Regions from separate parts of the Escherichia ruysiae genome, predicted to be linked through region 3. Evidence: predicted binding sites of a transcription regulator. Region 3 holds the regulator's gene; each other region holds the start of a gene.
The links. Region 3 encodes CRP, which controls carbon source genes, mostly activating them, when cyclic AMP is high. Its sites were predicted from a motif close to ATGTGANNNNNNTCACAT; they were not measured.

Region 1: the regulator CRP is predicted to act here: its motif matches at 4,116-4,133, upstream of uxuA (mannonate dehydratase).
Region 2: the regulator CRP is predicted to act here: its motif matches at 3,459-3,476, upstream of udp (uridine phosphorylase).
Region 4: the regulator CRP is predicted to act here: its motif matches at 1,142-1,159, upstream of RGV86_RS05975 (YfcZ/YiiS family protein).

What each region holds. Positions count from the first base shown of each region.
Region 1 covers NZ_JAVIWS010000001.1:3,229,625-3,235,208, reverse strand. Annotated here, with positions in the region: gene uxuR (Uxu operon transcriptional regulator) at 97-870, opposite strand; gene RGV86_RS15670 (fructuronate reductase) at 1,140-2,600, opposite strand; gene uxuA (mannonate dehydratase) at 2,681-3,865, opposite strand; gene gntP (gluconate permease GntP) at 4,204-5,547, shown strand.
Region 2 covers NZ_JAVIWS010000001.1:2,704,990-2,710,573, forward strand. Annotated here, with positions in the region: gene metR (HTH-type transcriptional regulator MetR) at 1-105, opposite strand, end outside; gene metE (5-methyltetrahydropteroyltriglutamate--homocysteine S-methyltransferase) at 223-2,484, shown strand; gene RGV86_RS13125 (dienelactone hydrolase family protein) at 2,524-3,339, opposite strand; gene udp (uridine phosphorylase) at 3,601-4,362, shown strand; gene rmuC (DNA recombination protein RmuC) at 4,503-5,584, shown strand, end outside.
Region 3 covers NZ_JAVIWS010000001.1:3,048,792-3,054,375, reverse strand. Annotated here, with positions in the region: gene RGV86_RS14685 (YheU family protein) at 1-16, shown strand, start outside; gene RGV86_RS14680 (phosphoribulokinase) at 70-939, shown strand; gene RGV86_RS14675 (OsmC family protein) at 994-1,398, opposite strand; gene crp (cAMP-activated global transcriptional regulator CRP) at 1,700-2,332, shown strand; gene RGV86_RS14665 (YccS/YhfK family putative transporter) at 2,383-4,473, shown strand; gene argD (bifunctional acetylornithine/succinyldiaminopimelate transaminase) at 4,566-5,584, opposite strand, start outside.
Region 4 covers NZ_JAVIWS010000001.1:1,179,683-1,185,266, reverse strand. Annotated here, with positions in the region: gene fadL (long-chain fatty acid transporter FadL) at 1-892, opposite strand, end outside; gene RGV86_RS05975 (YfcZ/YiiS family protein) at 1,264-1,548, shown strand; gene fadI (acetyl-CoA C-acyltransferase FadI) at 1,729-3,039, shown strand; gene fadJ (fatty acid oxidation complex subunit alpha FadJ) at 3,039-5,183, shown strand; gene sixA (phosphohistidine phosphatase SixA) at 5,386-5,584, shown strand, end outside.

The sequences.
Region 1 (5,584 bases), 180 kb from region 3:
AATTATTAAATTACTCATCGTTTATTAATAATATCGGTTATTACGTGGCTAAAAGGCCTGGTGCAAAGCTGCTCAACTTGGCACCAGAAATAAGGGTCAGGCGTCAACTTTATCCAACGGCCAGGAGTCGAAGAGATAGCCGTCAAAATAGATATCATCAACATTGGAAAATTCCAGCAGGCGCTGTTTCACATTTTCCAGATGCTGCCACATTGCCAGCTTCGCCGCACGGGCGTCTTTTTTGATTAACGCAGCGAGGATCTGTTTGTGATCGCCCAGCCACTCTTTGCGATACAAGCTGTCATCCAGATGGCTGTGCAACTGGATCCACATCGGATTGTTTTCACGCCACTGCCAGGACTGACGGAACAACTCCACCAGCATACTGTTATGGGTCGCTTCCGCGATGGCGAGGTGGAACTGCATATCGCCGCTTTCACTGCTGCCCGGTGCGCTGGAGGCCAGTTCGCGTTCTTCAAGCTGCAATGCCTGGCGCATTTTGACGATATCTTCGCGGGTGGCCTGCAAAGCGGCAAATTCCGCGATGTTACTTTCCAGTAACTGACGCGCCTGTAACAGCTCAAAAGGACCGGCGTCATTGCAGACGTTGGCATCTGCGTTGTCGGCAGTGTGGCTGGTTGAACTGTCGAGAACATAAATACCGGCGCCGCGCCGCACTTCTACCAGCCCTTTGATCTCCAGCATGATCAACGCCTCACGCACCACAGTACGCGTAACCTCGAGCATTTCTGCGATTTCACGCTCCGGCGGCAGTCGTTCGCCAGGATTGTACGGTGTTTTGATGATCAGATCGCGGATCATCGCCCCGACTTCCTGGTAAGGTCTTTGCGCAGAGGTGGCAGATTTCATGATGTTGTGTCCGTTAGGTGCGGTTAATCAAATTATTGCCGGATGCGGCGTGAACACCTTATCCGACCGACAAAGAGTGCGTATTTAATAAGTTGCGATTGATACCCTGGCTCGATAAGCGTGCGCATCGGGCGATCTTACGTTGATCGTCAATGACAAACTATACCATTAGCACTGGAAGTTGGCACGTACAGGTAGGCAAAAAAACGAAAACTGGTCAACCAAATATTGGTTTGATTGACCAGTAAGTCTGTATGGTAATCAGTCAGTTACAGTGCAGCCACGCATTCGCGCGCGCCGCGCTCGCACAGTTGCTGATATGCCGCTGTCACTGCGCCAACAAAGTCGGCATTCTGCGGCAGATCATCTGCAAAAATACCGCTCAGGCTCAACAGGGCTTTTACGCGTTCTGCTCCCTGATATTGCGCGTTGATCTTCTGGAATTCAGCCAGCATCGGGTCAACTACGTCGATGGCGTTGCCTTGCTCATCCACACCCTGGGTGTAACGCATCCAGCCCGCCACGCCGAGCGCCAGGTGACGCCAGCTACCGCCGTTTTGCAGGTGCAGACGCACCGGGTCCAGCAGACGCTGCGGTAACTTCTGGCTGCCGTCCATCGCAATCTGCCAGGTGCGGTGACGCAGAGACGGGTTGCTGAAACGCTCGATCAGCAGCGTCGCATAGGCGTTCAGGTCAGTCCCTTCCGGCATCGACAGCGTTGGCGCTTGTTCCTGCATCATCAGGGCAAAGGCGGCTTTGCGATAAGCCGGGTTAGTCATGGTATCAGCAATGGTTTCATAGCCACCGAGGTAACCAAGGTACGCCAGGAAAGAGTGGCTGCCGTTGAGCATACGCAGTTTCATCATTTCGAATGGTACAACGTCCGAAACGAACTGTGCGCCCACTTTATCCCAGTCCGGGCGACCATTAACGAAGTTATCTTCAATCACCCACTGACGGAACGGTTCACAGGCAATCGCGCACGGATCGTAAACACCCAGTTGATCAGCAATTTCCTGTAAGGTTTCTGGCGTCGCCGCCGGAACAATGCGGTCAACCATGGTGCACGGAAAGGTGACATTTTCTTCAATCCATGCCGCCAGCTGTGGGTCGCGCGCCTGAGCCAGCCCCAGAACGGCAACTTTCGCCACATGACCGTTTTCACGCACGTTGTCGCAGGACATTACGGTAAACGCTTTCAGCCCTTTTTCACGACGCAGGCGCAGAGCTTCAACGATGTAACCAATCGCGGACTTCGGCGCGGTCGGATTTTCCAGGTCGTGCTTGATCAGCGGGTTATTGAGATCCAACTGACCGCTTGCCGCATCGGCGCAGTAACCTTTTTCCGTGACCGTCAGGGAGACAATCGCTGTTTGCGGACGCGCCATTGCGTTGAGAATACCTTCGCAACCGTCGATTTCCGGATGCAGAGCTTCTTTCATCGAACCGATAATTTTCAGTTCAGTGCTTTCTGCACCTTTTTCCGCCACGGTGTACAGCAGTTGCTGTTTTTTCAGGTTTTCGATCAGCACACGGTCGTTACCTGGCATCAGGTTAACTTCGCAGATACCCCAGTCGCTGTCGGTGCTTTCCAGCAGATGATGGGTGTACAGCGCCTGGTGCGCGCGGTGAAACGCCCCGCAACCGAGATGCACAATGCGTGATTCCAGACGAGAATGATCCCATGACGGGCGGGCAACCGGCAGATTGCTGTCAACAATAGTAGTCATCGTAAACTCCAGAATCCGTCTTCAGAGAGTGACGGCAAGGAAGAAGGAACCGGCACGGCGCGCAGCCATGCCGGTGGGTATTAACGGCTAAAGAAAGCGCGCTGGATCGCCAGTTCGACACCGCGAACTTCGGCCAGGCCTTTCAGACGACCAATCGCGGAGTAACCTGGGTTGGTTTTCTTCTTCAGGTCGTCCAGCATCTGATGACCGTGGTCCGGACGCATCGGGATCAGGTCTTCTTTGCCTTCCGCTTTACGACGGTGTTCTTCTTCAACAATCGCTTTCACCACTTCGTACATATCAACGTCACCGTTCAGGTGCGCCGCTTCGTGGAAGGTTTTCGGGTTATCTTCACGCATGGTGGAACGCAGATGGGTGAAGTAAATACGCGGACCGAACTGCTTGATCATATCAACCAGATCGTTGTCAGCACGCACGCCGTAAGAACCGGTGCACATGGTGAAACCGTTCGCCATGCTGTTTACGGTATCAACCATCCACTGCATATCTTCAATGGTGGAAACAATGCGCGGCAGGCCGAGGATCGGGCGCGGCGGATCGTCCGGGTGAACAGCCATACGCACGCCAACTTCTTCGGCAACCGGAATAATGGCTTTCAGGAAGACCGCAAAGTTTTCGCGCAGCTTCGCTTTGTCGATATCTTTGTACAGCTCCAGGTGCTTACGGAACTGGTCGAGGGTGTAGCCTTCTTCCGCGCCCGGCAGACCAGCAATGATGTTACGGGTCAGACGCGCTTTGTCTTCGTCGCTCATAGTGGCGAAGCGTTCAGCAGCCTGAGCAATTTCTTCTTCGGTGTAATCCGCTTCCGCGCCTGGGCGCTTCAGGATGTGCATTTCAAACGCAGCAAATTCGATCTGGTCGAAACGCAGGGCTTTGGAGCCGTCCGGCAGTACGTATTCGAGGTCAGTACGGGTCCAGTCGAGCACTGGCATGAAGTTGTAGCACACGGTGCGAATACCGCACTGCGCAAGGTTGCGCAGGGTCTGCTGATAGTTAGCGATCCACTGCTCATAGTTGCCGGTATGGGTTTTGATATCTTCGTGAATTGGCACGCTTTCTACGACAGACCACACCAGGCCAGCATCTTCAACGATAGCCTTGCGTTTGAGGATCTCTTCTACGGACCATACTTCGCCGTTCGGGATATGGTGCAGCGCGGTAACCACGCCAGTTGCGCCCGCCTGACGGACATCAGCTAAAGAAACCGGATCGTTTGGGCCGTACCAGCGCCAGGTCTGTTCCATGATTTTTCCTCTTTCACATAGTGGGTTCAACAGCGAAGAGACGCGGAACCCCGGAGTTGTTTAGGTATCCGGATGAACAACCAGACCACAGCCGTGGCGTCGCACCGGATGAGATGGCGTATAAGTTCTACCTTTTGGTAAGACATGTCAACCCGGATTCTAAAATTGGTTAACCACATCACAAGAAATCTACTCTCCCGCCGATTGTTGCAAATTACAGCAAGGGTAAACAACGGTTATTGATCAGGGTATGTGATATTCATCGCAACAATGGTTGACCAATTTACATAACATGTCGCCCAAAATAACAACGGTTCAACCAGGTAAGGTAAAACGTTATGCATGTGCTTAACATTCTCTGGGTGGTATTCGGCATTGGCCTGATGCTGGTACTGAATTTGAAGTTCAAAATCAATTCAATGGTGGCTTTGCTAGTGGCGGCGCTGTCCGTCGGGATGCTGGCGGGCATGGATTTGATGTCGCTGCTTCACACCATGAAAGCGGGCTTCGGCAACACGCTGGGGGAACTGGCGATCATCGTGGTATTCGGTGCGGTCATCGGTAAATTGATGGTCGACTCTGGCGCGGCTCACCAGATAGCGCACACGCTGCTGGCGCGTCTCGGTCTGCGCTATGTTCAGATATCGGTGATTATCATCGGCTTGATTTTCGGTCTGGCGATGTTCTATGAAGTGGCCTTTATCATGTTGGCACCGCTGGTGATCGTGATTGCAGCCGAAGCCAAAATCCCGTTCCTGAAACTGGCTATTCCGGCAGTAGCAGCTGCCACTACCGCACATTCACTGTTCCCGCCGCAGCCGGGCCCGGTGGCGCTGGTAAATGCTTATGGCGCGGATATGGGGATGGTTTATATCTATGGCGTACTGGTGACGATCCCAAGTGTAATCTGCGCTGGCCTGATCCTGCCGAAGTTCCTCGGTAATCTGGAACGCCCAACGCCGTCATTTCTGAAAGCAGATCAACCGGTAGATATGAACAATCTGCCTTCTTTCGGCGTTTCGATTCTGGTGCCGCTGATCCCAGCGATCATTATGATCTCCACCACCATCGCCAATATCTGGCTGGTAAAAGAGACCCCTGCCTGGGAAGTGGTTAACTTTATCGGTTCCTCGCCGATTGCAATGTTTATTGCGATGGTGGTTGCATTCGTACTCTTTGGCACCGCGCGCGGGCACGATATGCAGTGGGTAATGAACGCCTTTGAAAGCTCGGTAAAAAGCATTGCGATGGTGATTCTGATCATCGGTGCTGGCGGCGTACTGAAGCAGACCATCATCGACACCGGCATTGGTGACACCATCGGCATGTTGATGTCGCATGGCAATATTTCGCCCTACATCATGGCGTGGCTGATCACCGTACTGATTCGTCTGGCGACCGGTCAGGGTGTGGTTTCGGCGATGACTGCCGCCGGGATTATCAGTGCTGCAATCCTTGATCCGGCAACCGGTCAACTGGTTGGCGTGAATCCGGCGCTGCTGGTGCTGGCGACGGCTGCAGGTTCCAACACCCTCACCCACATTAACGATGCATCTTTCTGGTTGTTTAAGGGTTATTTTGACCTGTCGGTAAAAGACACGTTAAAAACATGGGGTCTGCTGGAACTGGTCAACTCCGTGGTTGGGCTGATTATTGTGTTGATTATCAGCATGGTAGCGTAAAGGAACACCAGAGCCTGCCAATGGCAGGCTCTGACTG
Region 2 (5,584 bases), 340 kb from region 3:
GTGAGACAGGGCGGATTGCGTCTGATGCAACGTCGCCGCAGCGGCTGCGAGCGAGCCGCAATTCCGCAACGCTTGTAGCGTTTTCAGGTGTTTTACTTCGATCATGAAAGTCCTTCACTTCGGCATGAATAATTTGCGCTTGAGGAATATACAGTAACCGCCAATTATGGATGTGTAAACATCTGGACGGCTAAATACTAAAAATTCCATAAGGGGCATATAATGACAATTCTTAATCACACCCTCGGTTTCCCTCGCGTTGGCCTGCGTCGCGAGCTGAAAAAAGCGCAAGAAAGTTATTGGGCGGGGAACTCCACGCGTGAAGAATTACTGGCAGTAGGGCGTGAATTGCGTGCTCGTCACTGGGATCAACAAAAGCAGGCGGGTATCGACCTGCTGCCGGTGGGCGATTTTGCCTGGTACGATCATGTTCTGACCACCAGCCTGCTGCTGGGTAACGTTCCGGCGCGTCATCAGAATAAAGACGGTTCGGTGGATATCGACACCCTGTTCCGTATTGGTCGCGGTCGTGCGCCAACAGGTGAACCTGCGGCGGCGGCAGAAATGACCAAATGGTTTAACACCAACTATCACTACATGGTGCCGGAATTCGTTAAAGGCCAACAGTTCAAACTGACCTGGACGCAGCTGCTGGATGAAGTAGACGAGGCGCTGGCGTTGGGTCACAAGGTGAAACCTGTGCTTCTGGGGCCGGTTACCTATCTGTGGCTGGGGAAAGTGAAAGGTGAACAGTTTGACCGCCTGAGCCTGCTGAACGATATTCTGCCGGTTTATCAGCAGGTTCTGGCAGAACTGGCAAAACGCGGTATTGAGTGGGTACAGATTGACGAACCGGCGCTGGTGCTGGAACTGCCGCAGGCGTGGCTGGACGCATATAAACCTGCTTACGATGCGCTCCAGGGCCAGGTGAAACTGCTGCTGACCACCTATTTTGAAGGTGTAACGCCAAACCTCGACACGATTACGGCGCTGCCTGTTCAGGGTCTGCATGTCGACCTCATTCATGGCAAAGATGATGTAGCAGAACTGCACAAGCGCCTGCCTTCTGACTGGCTGCTGTCTGCCGGACTGGTCAATGGTCGTAACGTCTGGCGCGCCGATCTCACCGAGAAATATGCACAAATTAAAGACATTGTCGGCAAACGTGATTTGTGGGTGGCATCTTCCTGCTCGCTGCTGCATAGCCCTATCGACCTGAGCGTGGAAACGCGTCTTGATGCAGAAGTGAAAAGCTGGTTTGCCTTCGCCCTGCAAAAATGTCATGAACTGGCTCTACTGCGCGATGCGCTGAACAGTGGTGATACGGCAGCTCTGGCAGAGTGGAGCGCCCCGATTCAGGCGCGTCGTCACTCTACCCGCGTACATAATCCGGCGGTAGAAAAGCGTCTGGCGGCGATTACCGCCCAGGACAGCCAGCGTGCGAACGTTTATGAAGTGCGTGCTGAAGCCCAGCGTGCGCGTTTTAAACTGCCAGCCTGGCCGACCACCACGATTGGCTCTTTCCCGCAAACTACAGAAATTCGTACCCTGCGTCTGGATTTCAAAAAGGGCAATCTCGACGCCAACAACTACCGCACGGGTATTGCGGAACATATCAAACAGGCCATTGTTGAGCAGGAACGTTTAGGACTGGATGTGCTGGTGCATGGTGAGGCTGAGCGTAATGACATGGTGGAATACTTTGGTGAGCACCTCGACGGTTTTGTCTTTACGCAAAACGGTTGGGTACAGAGCTACGGTTCCCGCTGCGTGAAGCCACCGATTGTTATTGGTGACGTTAGCCGCCCGGCACCGATCACCGTGGAGTGGGCGAAGTATGCGCAATCGCTGACCGACAAACCGGTAAAAGGGATGCTGACCGGCCCGGTGACCATTCTTTGCTGGTCATTCCCGCGCGAAGACGTCAGCCGTGAAACCATTGCCAAACAAATTGCGCTGGCGCTGCGTGATGAAGTGGCCGATCTGGAAGCCGCTGGAATTGGCATCATCCAGATTGATGAACCGGCGCTGCGCGAAGGTTTACCGCTGCGTCGCAGCGACTGGGATGCATATCTCCAGTGGGGCGTGGAAGCTTTCCGTATCAACGCCGCCGTGGCGAAGGATGAAACGCAGATCCACACTCACATGTGTTATTGCGAGTTCAACGACATCATGGATTCGATTGCGGCGCTGGATGCTGACGTCATCACTATCGAAACCTCGCGTTCCGACATGGAGTTGCTGGAGTCATTCGAAGAGTTTGATTATCCGAATGAAATCGGTCCAGGCGTCTATGACATTCACTCGCCAAACGTACCGAGCGTGGAATGGATTGAAGCCCTGCTGAAGAAAGCGGCAAAACGCATTCCGGCAGAGCGCCTGTGGGTCAACCCGGACTGCGGCCTGAAAACGCGCGGCTGGCCAGAAACCCGCGCGGCACTGGCGAACATGGTGCAGGCGGCACAGAATTTGCGTCGGGGATAAACTCCAAACCGGGTGGTAATACCACCCGGTCTTTTCTCATTACAGCGACTTCTTCCCACCATACTGCTTAAACCATTCCAGCATACGCTGCCAACCGTCTTTCGCAGACTCGGCATGATAGCTCGGGCGATAATCGGCGTTAAATGCATGACCGGCATCCGGGTACACGATAATCTCCGCTTTCGCGTTTGCTGCCCGCAGCGCCTGACGCATGGTTTCGACGCTCTCCTGCGGAATGCTGTTATCCTGACCGCCATATAAGCCGAGAACCGGCGCGTTAAGATCGGTTGCGATATCAACAGGTTGTTTCGGTGAATTCAGCGACTTATCGCCTGTCAGCTTGCCGTACCACGCCACTGCCGCTTTCAGCTGCGGGTTGTGCGCGGCATACAACCAGGTGATACGTCCGCCCCAGCAAAATCCGGTAATCATTAAACGATGGACATCGCCGCCGTTGCGGGACGCCCAACTGGCGACATGATCGAGATCGGCCAGCACCTGTGAGTCAGGCACTTTTGCTACCAGACCGCTTAGCAACGTGGGAATATCGGCGAAATCATTCGGATCACCTTCGCGGAAGTAGAGTTCTGGTGCGATAGCCAGATATCCCTCCAGCGCCAGACGGCGACAAATGTCACGGATATGTTCATGCACGCCAAAAATTTCCTGCACTACAATGACCACTGGTAGTGGGCCATCGCTCTGTTTTGGACGGGCATGATAAGCAGGCATGTTATCCCCTTGTGAAGGGATAGAGGTGAACCCTGCCACAATCGCATCATCCGGAGTCTGAACGATGGTCGAGGCGAGGGGGGATGCAGCAGGTGCAAATCCAGAGTGTTGTGTTGTTGTCATGGTATTCTCCGTACCCTTATAAAAATTTTGCGCAATGTTAACTATAGTCAGCGTGCAACAATTCACATTGCCTCAAATGGCTCATCTTTTAAGCGGCCTTACTGACTTAAGAGTAAATTATGTGATTTAAGTCACTTTTGATGAGTAAATGTATGCAACACATTTGCATCATAGTGATGACTATCACGAAAAAATCTTAATCCCTTCGGTAAAGTACCTTTTTGCTTCTTCTGACTAAACCGATTCACAGAGGAGTTGTATATGTCCAAGTCTGATGTTTTTCATCTCGGCCTCACTAAAAACGATTTACAAGGGGCTACGCTTGCCATCGTCCCTGGCGACCCGGATCGTGTGGAAAAGATCGCCGCGCTGATGGATAAGCCGGTTAAGCTGGCATCTCACCGCGAATTCACCACCTGGCGTGCAGAGCTGGATGGTAAACCTGTTATTGTCTGCTCTACCGGTATCGGCGGCCCGTCTACTTCTATTGCCGTTGAAGAACTGGCACAGCTGGGCATTCGCACCTTCCTGCGTATCGGTACAACTGGCGCTATTCAGCCGCATATTAATGTTGGTGATGTACTGGTTACCACGGCGTCTGTTCGTCTGGATGGCGCGAGCCTGCACTTCGCACCGCTGGAGTTCCCGGCTGTCGCTGATTTCGAATGTACGACTGCGCTGGTTGAAGCAGCGAAATCCATTGGCGCGACGACTCACGTTGGCGTGACTGCTTCTTCTGATACCTTCTATCCAGGTCAGGAACGTTACGATACTTACTCTGGTCGCGTAGTCCGTCACTTTAAAGGTTCTATGGAAGAGTGGCAGGCGATGGGCGTGATGAACTATGAAATGGAATCTGCGACTCTGCTGACCATGTGTGCAAGCCAGGGCCTGCGTGCTGGTATGGTGGCGGGCGTTATCGTTAACCGTACCCAGCAAGAGATCCCGAATGCTGAGACGATGAAACAAACTGAAAGCCATGCGGTGAAAATCGTGGTGGAAGCGGCGCGCCGTCTGTTGTAATTCTCTTCTCCTGTCTGAAGGCCGACGCGTTCGGCCTTTTGTATTTTTGCGTAGCGCCTCGCAGGAAATGCCTTTCCAACTGGACGTTTGTACAGCACAATTCTATTTTGTGCGGGTAAGTTGTTGCGTCAGGAGGCTTTGTGGATTTCTCAATCATTGTTTATGCCATTATTGCGCTGGTCAGTGTGGCCATCGGCTGGCTGTTTGCCAGTTATCAGCACGCGCAGCAAAAAGCCGAGCAATTAGCTGAACGTGAAGAGATGGTCGCGGAGTTAAGCGCGGCAAAACAACAAATTACCCAAAGCGAGCACTGGCGCGCAGAGTGTGAATTGCTCAATAACGAAGTGCGCAGCCTGCAAAGTATTAACACCTCTCTGGAGGCTGATCTGCGTGAAGTGACCACGCGGATGGAGGCCGCACAGCAACACGCTGACGATAAAATTCGCCAGATGATTAACAGCGAGCAGCGTTTGAGCGAGCAATTTGAAAACCTCGCCAACCGTATTTTTGAGCACAGCAATCGCCGGGTTGATGAGCAAAACCGTCAGAGCCTGAACAGCCTGTTGTCGCCGCTGCGTGAACAACTGGACGGTTTTCGCCGTCAGGTTCAGGACAGCTTCGGTAAAGAAGCACAAGAACGCCATACCCTGACCCACGAAATTCGCAATCTCCAGCAGCTCAACGCGCAAATGGCCCAGGAGGCAATCAACCTGACGCGTGCGCTGAAAGGTGACAATAAAACCCAGGGCAACTGGGGCGAAGTGGTATTGACGCGCGTGCTGGAGGCTTCCGGTCTGCGCGAAGGGTATGAATATGAAACCCAGGTCAGCATCGAAAATGACGCCCGCTCGCGGATGCAGCCGGATGTCATCGTGCGGCTACCGCAGGGGAAAGATGTGGTGATCGACGCCAAAATGACGCTGGTCGCCTATGAACGCTACTTCAATGCAGAAGACGACTACACTCGCGAAAGCGCATTGCAGGAACATATCGCGTCGGTGCGTAACCATATCCGCTTGCTGGGGCGTAAAGATTATCAACAGCTACCAGGGCTAAGAACGCTGGATTACGTGCTGATGTTTATCCCCGTCGAACCTGCGTTTTTACTGGCGCTTGATCGCCAGCCGGAGCTGATAACAGAAGCGTTGAAAAACAATATCATGCTGGTTAGCCCGACCACGCTGCTGGTGGCGTTGCGTACTATCGCCAACCTGTGGCGTTA
Region 3 (5,584 bases):
TCAGTTTCGCGAATAACCTGCAACCGTCGGCGGACGAGATAATAATGATAGCTAAGTCATGGAGTTACTATGTCTGCCAAACATCCGGTCATTGCGGTAACAGGATCCAGCGGCGCGGGAACCACCACTACCAGCCTCGCGTTTCGAAAAATCTTCGCGCAGTTAAATCTGCGCTCAGCCGAGGTAGAAGGCGACAGTTTTCACCGTTACACCCGCCCGGAAATGGACATGGCGATCCGCAAAGCGCGCGACGCCGGGCGGCATATCAGTTACTTCGGCCCCGAAGCTAACGACTTCGGCCTGCTGGAACAAACCTTCATTGAATACGGCCTGAGCGGCAAAGGGAAATCTCGCAAATATCTGCATACCTACGACGAAGCCGTACCGTGGAATCAGGTGCCAGGTACGTTTACCCCGTGGCAGGCGCTGCCAGAACCCACCGATGTGCTGTTTTATGAAGGTTTGCACGGCGGCGTGGTCACACCACAACATAACGTCGCGCAGCATGTGGATTTACTGGTTGGTGTAGTGCCTATCGTTAACCTGGAGTGGATTCAAAAACTCATCCGCGACACCAGCGAGCGCGGGCACTCGCGAGAAGCGGTGATGGACTCGGTAGTTCGCTCAATGGAAGACTATATCAACTACATCACACCGCAGTTTTCTCGCACCCACATTAACTTCCAGCGCGTCCCCACCGTTGACACCTCAAACCCCTTCGCCGCAAAAGGCATCCCATCGCTGGATGAAAGCTTTGTGGTAATCCATTTTCGAAATCTGGAAGGAATCGATTTCCCCTGGCTGTTGGCGATGCTGCAAGGCTCGTTCATTTCCCACATCAATACATTAGTGGTGCCGGGCGGCAAAATGGGTCTGGCAATGGAGTTAATTATGCTGCCGCTGGTGCAACGACTGATGGAAGGGAAGAAAATCGAGTAACTCTGCTATTAAGCCGGATAAAATACTCTCCGGCTTCACAACGGGATAGTTAAATCACGCGGCAACCACTTCATACGAGTGAGTAATATTTACCGCTTTTTCCAGCATCAACGCGACTGAGCAATACTTCTCGGCTGAGAGATCAACCGCACGCGCAACCGCTGCATCCTTCAGGTCGCGACCGGTGACGATAAAATGCAGATTAATGTGCGTAAACAGGCGTGGTGCCTCTTCGCGGCGTTCAGAGGTCAATTTTACTTCACAATCGACCACATCCTGACGCCCTTTTTGCAGGATAGAAACCACATCAATGGCGCTGCAACCACCCGCCGCCATCAACACCATTTCCATCGGACTTGGCGCTTTATCGCCTGAGTTGCCGTCCATTAAAATCTGGTGACCAGAGGCGGATTCGCCCAGAAAGGTTAACCCTTCGACCCACTTCACACGCGCTTGCATAATCGAAACTCCATTGCGTCAATTTTCCTGACAGAGTACGCGTACTGACCAAATCGCGCAACGGAAGGCGACCTGGGTCATGCTGAAGCGAGACACCAGGAGACACAACGCGAAAGCTATGCTAAAACAGTCAGGATGCTACAGTAATACATTGATGTACTGCATGTATGTAAAGGACGTCACATTACCGTGCAGTTCAGTTGATAGCCCCTTCCCAGGTAGCGGGAAGCACATTTCGGCAATCCAGAGACAGCGGCGTTTTCTGGCTCTGGAGAAAGCTTATAACAGAGGATAACCGCGCATGGTGCTTGGCAAACCGCAAACAGACCCGACTCTCGAATGGTTCTTGTCTCATTGCCACATTCATAAGTACCCATCCAAGAGCACGCTTATTCACCAGGGTGAAAAAGCGGAAACGCTGTACTACATCGTTAAAGGCTCTGTGGCAGTGCTGATCAAAGACGAGGAGGGTAAAGAAATGATCCTCTCTTATCTGAATCAGGGTGATTTCATTGGCGAACTGGGCCTGTTTGAAGAAGGCCAGGAACGTAGCGCATGGGTACGTGCGAAAACCGCCTGTGAAGTGGCTGAAATTTCCTACAAAAAATTCCGCCAATTAATTCAGGTAAACCCGGATATTCTGATGCGTCTCTCCGCACAGATGGCACGTCGCCTGCAAGTCACTTCAGAGAAAGTGGGCAACCTGGCATTCCTCGATGTAACAGGCCGCATTGCACAGACTCTGCTGAACCTGGCAAAACAACCGGATGCCATGACTCACCCGGACGGTATGCAAATCAAAATTACCCGTCAGGAAATCGGTCAGATTGTCGGCTGTTCTCGTGAAACCGTGGGGCGCATTCTGAAGATGCTGGAAGATCAGAACCTGATCTCCGCACACGGTAAAACCATCGTCGTTTACGGCACTCGTTAATCCCGTCGGAGTGGCGCGTTACTGAGTAGCGCGCCATTTTGTTTAACCCGATGTGGCGCAGACTGATTTACCATCCTGATATCAACTATGCACTACGACAAACGCTGGTGCTATGTTTGCCCGTGGCCGTTGGTCTATTGCTTGGCGAATTAAGGCTTGGGCTGCTCTTTTCCCTCGTCCCCGCCTGTTGCAATATTGCGGGGCTTGATACGCCCCATAAACGCTTTTTCAAACGTTTAATTATTGGTGCGTCGCTGTTTGCCACGTGCAGCTTGCTAACACAACTGCTGCTGGAAAAAGATATCCCCCTGCCATTTCTGCTGACAGGGTTAACGTTGATACTTGGCGTTACTGCCGAGTTAGGGCCATTACACGCAAAATTACTTCCCGCATCGCTGCTGGCAGCTATTTTTACCTTAAGTCTGGCGGGATACATGCCCGTCTGGGAACCGTTGCTCATCTATGCGTTGGGTACACTCTGGTATGGGCTGTTTAACTGGTTTTGGTTCTGGCTCTGGCGCGAACAACCGCTACGCGAGTCACTTAGCCTGCTGTACCGTGAACTGGCAGATTATTGCGAAGCCAAATACAGCCTGCTTACCCAGCACACCGATCCTGAGAAAGCGTTGCCACCGCTGCTGGAACGCCAGCAAAAAGCGGTCGATTTAATTACCCAGTGCTATCAGCAAATGCATATGCTTTCCGCGCAAAATAATACCGATTACAAGCGGATGCTGCGCATTTTCCAGGAGGCGCTGGATTTACAGGAACACATCTCGGTCAGTTTGCATCAGCCAGAAGAGGTGCAAAAGCTGGTCGAGCGTAGCCATGCGGAGGAGGTTATCCGCTGGAATGCGCAAACCGTCGCCACTCGCCTGCGCGTGCTGGCTGATGACATTCTTTACCATCGCCTGCCGACGCGTTTTACGATGGATAAGCAAATTGGCGCACTGGAAAAAATCGCCCGCCAGCATCCGGATAACCCTGTAGGGCAATTCTGCTACTGGCATTTCAGCCGCATCGCCCGCGTGCTGCGAACGCAAAAACCACTCTATACCCGTGACTTACTGGCCGATAAACAGCGCCGAATGCCGTTACTCCCGGCGCTGAAAAGCTATCTTTCCCTGAAATCGCCAGCACTGCGTAATGCAGGACGACTGAGTGTGATGTTAAGCGTTGCCAGCCTGATGGGCACCGCGCTGCATCTGCCGAAATCCTATTGGATACTAATGACGGTATTGCTGGTGACGCAAAATGGTTATGGCGCGACTCGTCTGCGAATTGTGAATCGTTCTGTCGGAACCGTGGTTGGATTAATTATTGCTGGTGTTGCACTGCACTTTAAAATCCCTGAAGGTTACACCCTGACGCTGATGCTTTTCACCACGCTCGCCAGTTACCTGATATTGCGCAAAAACTACGGCTGGGCGACGGTCGGTTTTACCATTACCGCTGTATATACCCTGCAACTGTTATGGCTGAATGGCGAGCAGTACATCATCCCCCGTCTAATCGATACTATCATCGGTTGTCTGATTGCCTTCGGCGGCACAGTTTGGCTGTGGCCGCAGTGGCAGAGCGGCTTATTGCGCAAGAACGCCCATGATGCCTTAGAAACTTACCAGGAGGCCATTCGTCTGATCCTCAGTAAAGATCCGCAACCTACGCCACTAGCCTGGCAACGAATGCGGGTTAATCAGGCGCATAACACCTTGTATAACTCATTGAACCAGGCGATGCAGGAACCGGCGTTTAACAGCCATTATCTGGCAGATATGAAACTGTGGGTTACGCATAGTCAGTTTATTGTTGAGCATATTAATGCCATGACCACGCTGGCGCGGGAGCACCGGACATTGCCGCCGGAACTGGCGCAGGAGTATTTGCAGTCTTGTGAAATCGCTATTCAACGCTGTCAGCAGCGGCTGGAATATGATGAACCGGGGAGTTCTGGTGACGCCAATATCATAGACTCGCCAGAGATGCTGCCACACGAAGGCGCGTCTGGCACGCTGGAGCAGCATTTACAACGCGTTATTGGCCATCTGAATACAATGCACACCATTTCAGCGATGGCCTGGCGGCAGCGACCGCATCACGGGATTTGGTTGAGTCGGAAGTTACGGGATTCGAAGGCGTAATATCATTATTGCCAGAAGCAAACCGTAGGTCGGATTAGGCGTTCACGCCGCATCCGACATGCTTTGCCTGATGCGACGATGACACGTCTTATTTACGCCCCAATCACCTTCGCCACCGCGTGGGCGAAACGTTGCATCCCTTCATCGATATCCGCATCTTCCACCACCAGCGATGGTGCAAAACGCATCACATCCGGTCCGGCATTCAGCACCATTACGCCTGCCTCTGCGCCCGCATACAGGAAATCACGCGCCCGACCTTTGTACTGTGGCTTAAGCTCCGCGCCAATCAACAGCCCCATACCGCGAATATCGCTAAACACATCGTACTGCTGATCGATCTTCTGCAAATGGTCAACAAAACGCTGGCGTTTCGCCTGAATGCCTTCCAGCACTTCAGGGGTATTGATGATATCAAACGCCGCGCCCGCTACTGCACAGGCCAGAGGATTACCGCCGTAGGTGGAACCGTGAGAACCAGGATGAAACGCAGAAGCAATTTCCGCCGTGGTCAGCATGGCGCTAATCGGGAAGCCGCCGCCTAACGCTTTCGCAGAAGTCAGAATATCCGGCGTCACGCCGTAGTACATGTAAGCAAACAAATCGCCAGTCCGCCCCATCCCGCACTGCACTTCATCAAACACCAATAATGACTGATGTTGATCGCACAGCTCGCGCAAGCCCTGCAAAAACGCTGGCGTCGCTGCCGTCACACCGCCCTCGCCCTGGATCGGCTCAACCACCACCGCACAGGTGTGATCATCCATCACCGCTTTCACTGCGTGGAGATCGTTAAAGGGAACGTGGATGATGTCTGCCGGTTTTGGCCCAAAGCCGTCGGAATATTTTGGCTGCCCGCCTACCGAGACGGTAAACAGCGAGCGTCCATGAAAGGCGTTATGGAAGGCAATAATTTTGGTTTTGAACGGGCTATGGCGCACGCAAGCGTAATGACGCGCCAGTTTAAAGGCCGTTTCGTTGGCTTCCGTCCCGGAGTTCATAAACACCACGCGTTCGGCAAAGGTTGCCTCGATCAGCTTACGCCCAAGACGCAGCGCCGGTTCGTTGGTGAAAACGTTGCTGATATGCCATAGCGTTTCCCCCTGGGTTT
Region 4 (5,584 bases), 1.9 Mb from region 3:
TCTCCCACATCTCAGGCAGGTTGAGCGTCAAGGATCCATTTTGTGTTGCACCCATCGTGCCATACGGCAAGCCCATATTACCCAAAATGTTGTTCAGATTTGGGTTAATGGAGCTTTTGTAATCCCCTTCGAAGTCGATTTTAACTTCTGAACGATATGTCAGGCCCCAACGGTTATCTTTATCCAGTTCATAAAGAATACCCGCGTTCCAGCCAAAGCCCCACTCGTCACCTTTCAGATGAGCAATTTGAGAGTCCGGAGTATTAATACCATTGGTCAATGACGCGGGTACACCTTGGGCAATCAACTGTTGAGACAACAAAGGCCCCAGCGAACCGGCGTAACGCTCAATTTTTGCCTTGGCGTAAACAGCATCAAAACCAAGACCAAAACTCCAGCTATTGTTAAGGCGATAAGCCCCGCTAAGGTTAAGGTTGATTGTCTGCAGATCGGTTTTACCGCCATAGATACCAGCAGCATAGTTGTCGGTAAATTCCGTAGCCAGGCCGTAGTTGGACGTTATTGACGCTCCCCAACCAAACTGATCGTTAATAGGCGCGACAAAGTGCAGGTTAGGGACCCACGCTGTCGGTGCGATATTTTTAGCATTTGCACTCTGACCGGTTAAATTAGAATGCCCGGTAATATCTACATCCGGATCAATATAAACCGCACCCGCAGAAAAAGTCGGGCGGTCAAACATGGTAATCAACGCGGGGTTACGGCTGACGTTACCGGCATCATCGGCAATTGCGCCTTCCCCTGAATAAGCCCGACCCAGGCCAGAGGAAGAAAATTCGTTTAACTGAAAGCCTGCCGACCAGGCCTGGGTGGAGATAAGTGCCACTGCGACTGCGAGAGCAGACTTTGTAAACAGGGTTTTCTGGCTCATGACCATAACCTCAATAATTTATTTTTATACAAACTATGTTACGTGCTGTAACAGGAGCGCGAAGTGTAGGGGCTGATGTACATCTTAGAAATCAGACCAGTGGCGAGAGTATAGGTCTGACCAGATAGGATGTTGCAAGTATGTTTCTATCTTTTTTCAAATATGATCTAAGAAACGCGATCCAGCTGGCAAAATTTAGAGGTGGCGCACTCATCCATCCGGGTGAATTTTGTTTTAGATCATTTTTAAGTGTGATTTCGGTCACTTATCCGATTTTGCAGAATTAACAACTGGAGCAGCACTTTCCGGAAGCGTAAAATATCCGCAACGTTTATCTGGCACCTTGGGTGCACATACAGAGGAAATCAACGATGAGTAAATGTAGTGCTGATGAAACCCCGGTTTGCTGCTGTATGGATGTTGGCACCATTATGGACAACTCCGATTGCACCGCGTCTTACAGCCGCGTGTTTGCAAACCGCGCAGAAGCAGAACAAACGCTGGCGGCGCTGACTGAAAAAGCCCGTAGCGTGGAATCCGAACCGTGCAAAATCACCCCGACTTTCACTGAAGAGTCTGATGGTGTTCGCCTGGATATCGATTTCACTTTTGCCTGCGAAGCTGAAATGCTGATCTTCCAGCTGGGTCTGCGTTAATTCCTCTCAGGTACGCACGCCCCTGCCAGTTGCTGGCAGGGGCGTTTTGTTTTCTCTTCTTCTTTTCTCTCTGTGTCATAGCTCCCACTTTCCCTTTTCTCCACTTGGCTAAATGTAAAAAAATGGTTAAGACTATGATCAGGTCAGACCACTTTATCTATTTTTTTACAGGGGAGTGTTATGGGTCAGGTTTTACCGCTGGTTACCCGCCAGGGCGATCGTATCGCCATTGTTAGCGGATTACGCACGCCTTTTGCTCGCCAGGCGACGGCTTTTCATGGTATTCCCGCTGTTGATTTGGGGAAGATGGTCGTCGGAGAACTGCTTGCTCGTAGCGAGATCCCCGCCGAAGTGATTGAACAACTGGTCTTTGGTCAGGTCGTACAAATGCCGGAAGCCCCCAACATTGCGCGTGAAATTGTTCTTGGCACCGGAATGAACGTCCATACCGATGCTTACAGCGTCAGTCGTGCCTGTGCCACCAGTTTCCAGGCTGTTGCAAACGTCGCCGAAAGCCTGATGGCGGGAACCATTCGTGCGGGGATTGCCGGTGGGGCAGATTCCTCGTCGGTATTGCCGATTGGCGTTAGCAAAAAACTGGCGCGCGTGCTGGTGGATGTCAACAAAGCCCGCACAATGAGCCAGCGTCTGAAACTTTTCTCTCGTCTGCGTTTGCGTGACTTAATGCCCGTGCCGCCTGCGGTAGCGGAATATTCCACCGGCTTGCGGATGGGTGACACCGCTGAACAAATGGCGAAAACCTACGGCATCACCCGCGAACAGCAAGATGCATTAGCGCACCGTTCGCATCAGCGAGCCGCTCAGGCGTGGTCGGAAGGTAAACTCAAAGAAGAAGTGATGACCGCCTTTATCCCCCCTTATAAACAACCGCTTGCCGAAGACAACAATATTCGCGGTAATTCCTCGCTTGCTGATTACGCAAAGCTGCGTCCGGCGTTTGATCGTAAACACGGAACGGTAACGGCAGCGAACAGTACGCCGCTGACCGATGGCGCTGCGGCGGTGATCCTGATGACCGAATCGCGGGCGAAAGAATTAGGGCTGGTGCCGCTGGGGTATCTGCGCAGTTATGCATTTACCGCGATAGATGTCTGGCAGGACATGTTGCTCGGTCCAGCCTGGTCAACGCCGCTGGCGCTGGAACGTGCCGGTTTAACGATGAGCGATCTGACATTGATTGATATGCATGAAGCATTTGCTGCCCAGACGCTGGCGAATATTCAGTTGCTGGGTAGTGAACGTTTTGCCCGCGATGTGCTGGGGCGTGCACATGCCACTGGTGAAGTGGACGACAGCAAATTTAACGTGCTTGGCGGTTCGATTGCTTACGGACATCCCTTCGCGGCTACTGGTGCGCGGATGATAACCCAGACATTGCATGAACTTCGCCGTCGCGGCGGTGGATTTGGTTTAGTGACCGCCTGTGCCGCAGGTGGGCTTGGTGCAGCAATGGTTCTGGAGGCGGAATAATGGAAATGGCATCAGCATTTACCCTCAATATGCGTCTGGACAATATTGCCGTCATCACCATTGATGTTCCTGGCGAGAAAATGAACACCCTGAAGGCGGAGTTTGCCTCACAGGTACGCACCATTATTAAACAACTCCGCGAAAATAAAGATCTGCGCGGCGTGGTGTTTATCTCCGCGAAACCGGACAACTTTATTGCCGGCGCGGATATCAACATGATCGGCAACTGCAAAACGGCGCAAGAAGCGGAAGCACTGGCGCGGCAGGGGCAACAGTTGATGGCGGAAATTCATGCCTTGCCAGTTCCGGTTATTGCCGCCATTCACGGCGCTTGCCTGGGCGGTGGACTGGAGTTGGCGCTGGCGTGCCACGGTCGTGTTTGTACTGACGATCCTAAAACGGTGCTCGGTTTGCCTGAAGTTCAGCTTGGGTTGTTACCCGGTTCAGGTGGCACCCAGCGTTTACCGCGCCTGATAGGTGTCAGCACAGCATTAGAGATGATCCTCACCGGCAAGCAGCTTCGGGCAAAACAGGCGTTAAAGCTGGGACTGGTGGATGACGTCGTTCCGCACTCCATTTTACTGGAAGCCGCTGTAGAGCTGGCGAAGCAGGATCGTCCGGTTTCGCGGGCACTTCCGATTCGCAAACGTGTGATGGCGGGGCCATTAGGTCGTGCGCTGTTATTCAAAATGGTAAGCAAAAAAACAGAACAGAAAACCCAGGGCAACTACCCGGCGACAAAACGTATTCTTGAGGTTATCGAGACCGGGTTAGCGCAGGGCACCAGTAGCGGCTATGACGCTGAAGCTCGAGCCTTTGGTGAACTGGCGATGACGTCGCAATCAAAGGCATTGCGCAATATCTTTTTTGCCAGTACCGACGTGAAGAAAGATCCCGGCAGCGATGTTGCCCCCGCTCCTTTAAATAGTGTGGGAATTTTAGGTGGTGGTTTGATGGGCGGCGGTATTGCTTACGTCACTGCCTGTAAAGCGGGTCTGCCGGTACGAATTAAAGATATCAACGTCCAGGGGATTAATCATGCGCTGAAATACAGTTGGGATCAGCTTGAGGGCAAAGTGCGCCGTCGGCATCTCAAAGCCAGTGAACGCGACAATCAACTGGCATTAATTTCGGGAACGACGGATTATCGCGGCTTTGCCCATCGCGATCTGATTATTGAAGCAGTGTTTGAAAATCTCGAATTAAAACAACAAATGGTGGCAGAAGTTGAGCAGAATTGCGCCGCTCATACCATCTTTGCTTCGAATACCTCATCTTTACCGATTGGCGATATTGCCACTCACGCCACGCGACCAGAGCAAGTTATCGGCCTGCATTTCTTCAGTCCGGTGGAAAAAATGCCGCTGGTGGAGATCATTCCTCATGCGGTTACATCGGCGCAAACCATCGCCACCACGGTAAAACTGGCGAAAAAACAGGGTAAAACGCCAATTGTCGTGCGTGACAAAGCCGGGTTTTACGTCAATCGCATCTTAGCGCCTTACATTAATGAAGCTATCCGCATGTTGACCGAAGGTGAACGGGTAGAGCACATTGATGCTGCGCTGGTGAAATTTGGTTTTCCGGTAGGGCCAATCCAACTTTTGGATGAGGTAGGAATCGATACCGGGACTAAAATTATTCCTGTACTGGAAGCCGCTTATGGAGAACGTTTTAGCGCGCCTGCAAATGTTGTTTCTTCAATTTTGAACGACGATCGCAAAGGTAGAAAAAATGGTCGGGGATTCTATCTTTACGGTCAGAAAGGGCGTAAAAGCAAAAAACAGGTCGATCCCGCCATTTACCCGCTGATTGGCGCGCAAGGGCAGGGGCGGCTCTCCGCACCGCAGGTTGCTGAACGGTGCGTGATGTTGATGCTGAATGAAGCAGTACGTTGTCTGGACGAGCAGGTTATCCGTAGCGTGCGTGACGGAGATATTGGCGCGGTATTTGGCATTGGTTTTCCGCCATTTCTCGGTGGACCGTTCCGCTATATCGATTCTCTCGGCGCGGGCGAAGTGGTTGCAATAATGCAGCGACTGGCCACGCAGTATGGTTCTCGTTTTACCCCTTGCGAGCGTTTAGTAGAGATGAGCGAGCGAGGGGAAAGTTTTTGGAAAACAACTGCAACTGACCTGCAATAAGAAGGTCAAAGCTATATGAATCCGCGCTGAATGGCGGAGTGTTGTTCAAAATGTAAACGCATATTGACTATACTTACGCCATTGAGGTAAAAAACAGCGTTTCATTCGGTGAATGGATAAGGCACAATGCCGGCCACCGTCCTCTTTATCTGGTTTCAGATGAAAGAAGACGGGCGAATCTGGTTAACAAAAGCGGTGCAATATGCAAGTTTTTATCATGCGTCACGGCGACGCAGCCCTCGATGCCGCCAGTGATTCGGTTCGTCCTCTGACCACTAACGGTTGTGACGAATCTCGCCTGATGGCGAACTGGCTGAAAGGTCAAAAAGTGGAAATCGAACGCGTTCTGGTGAGCCCGTTCCTGCGAGCCGAGCAAACACTGGACGAAGTAGGGGATTGTC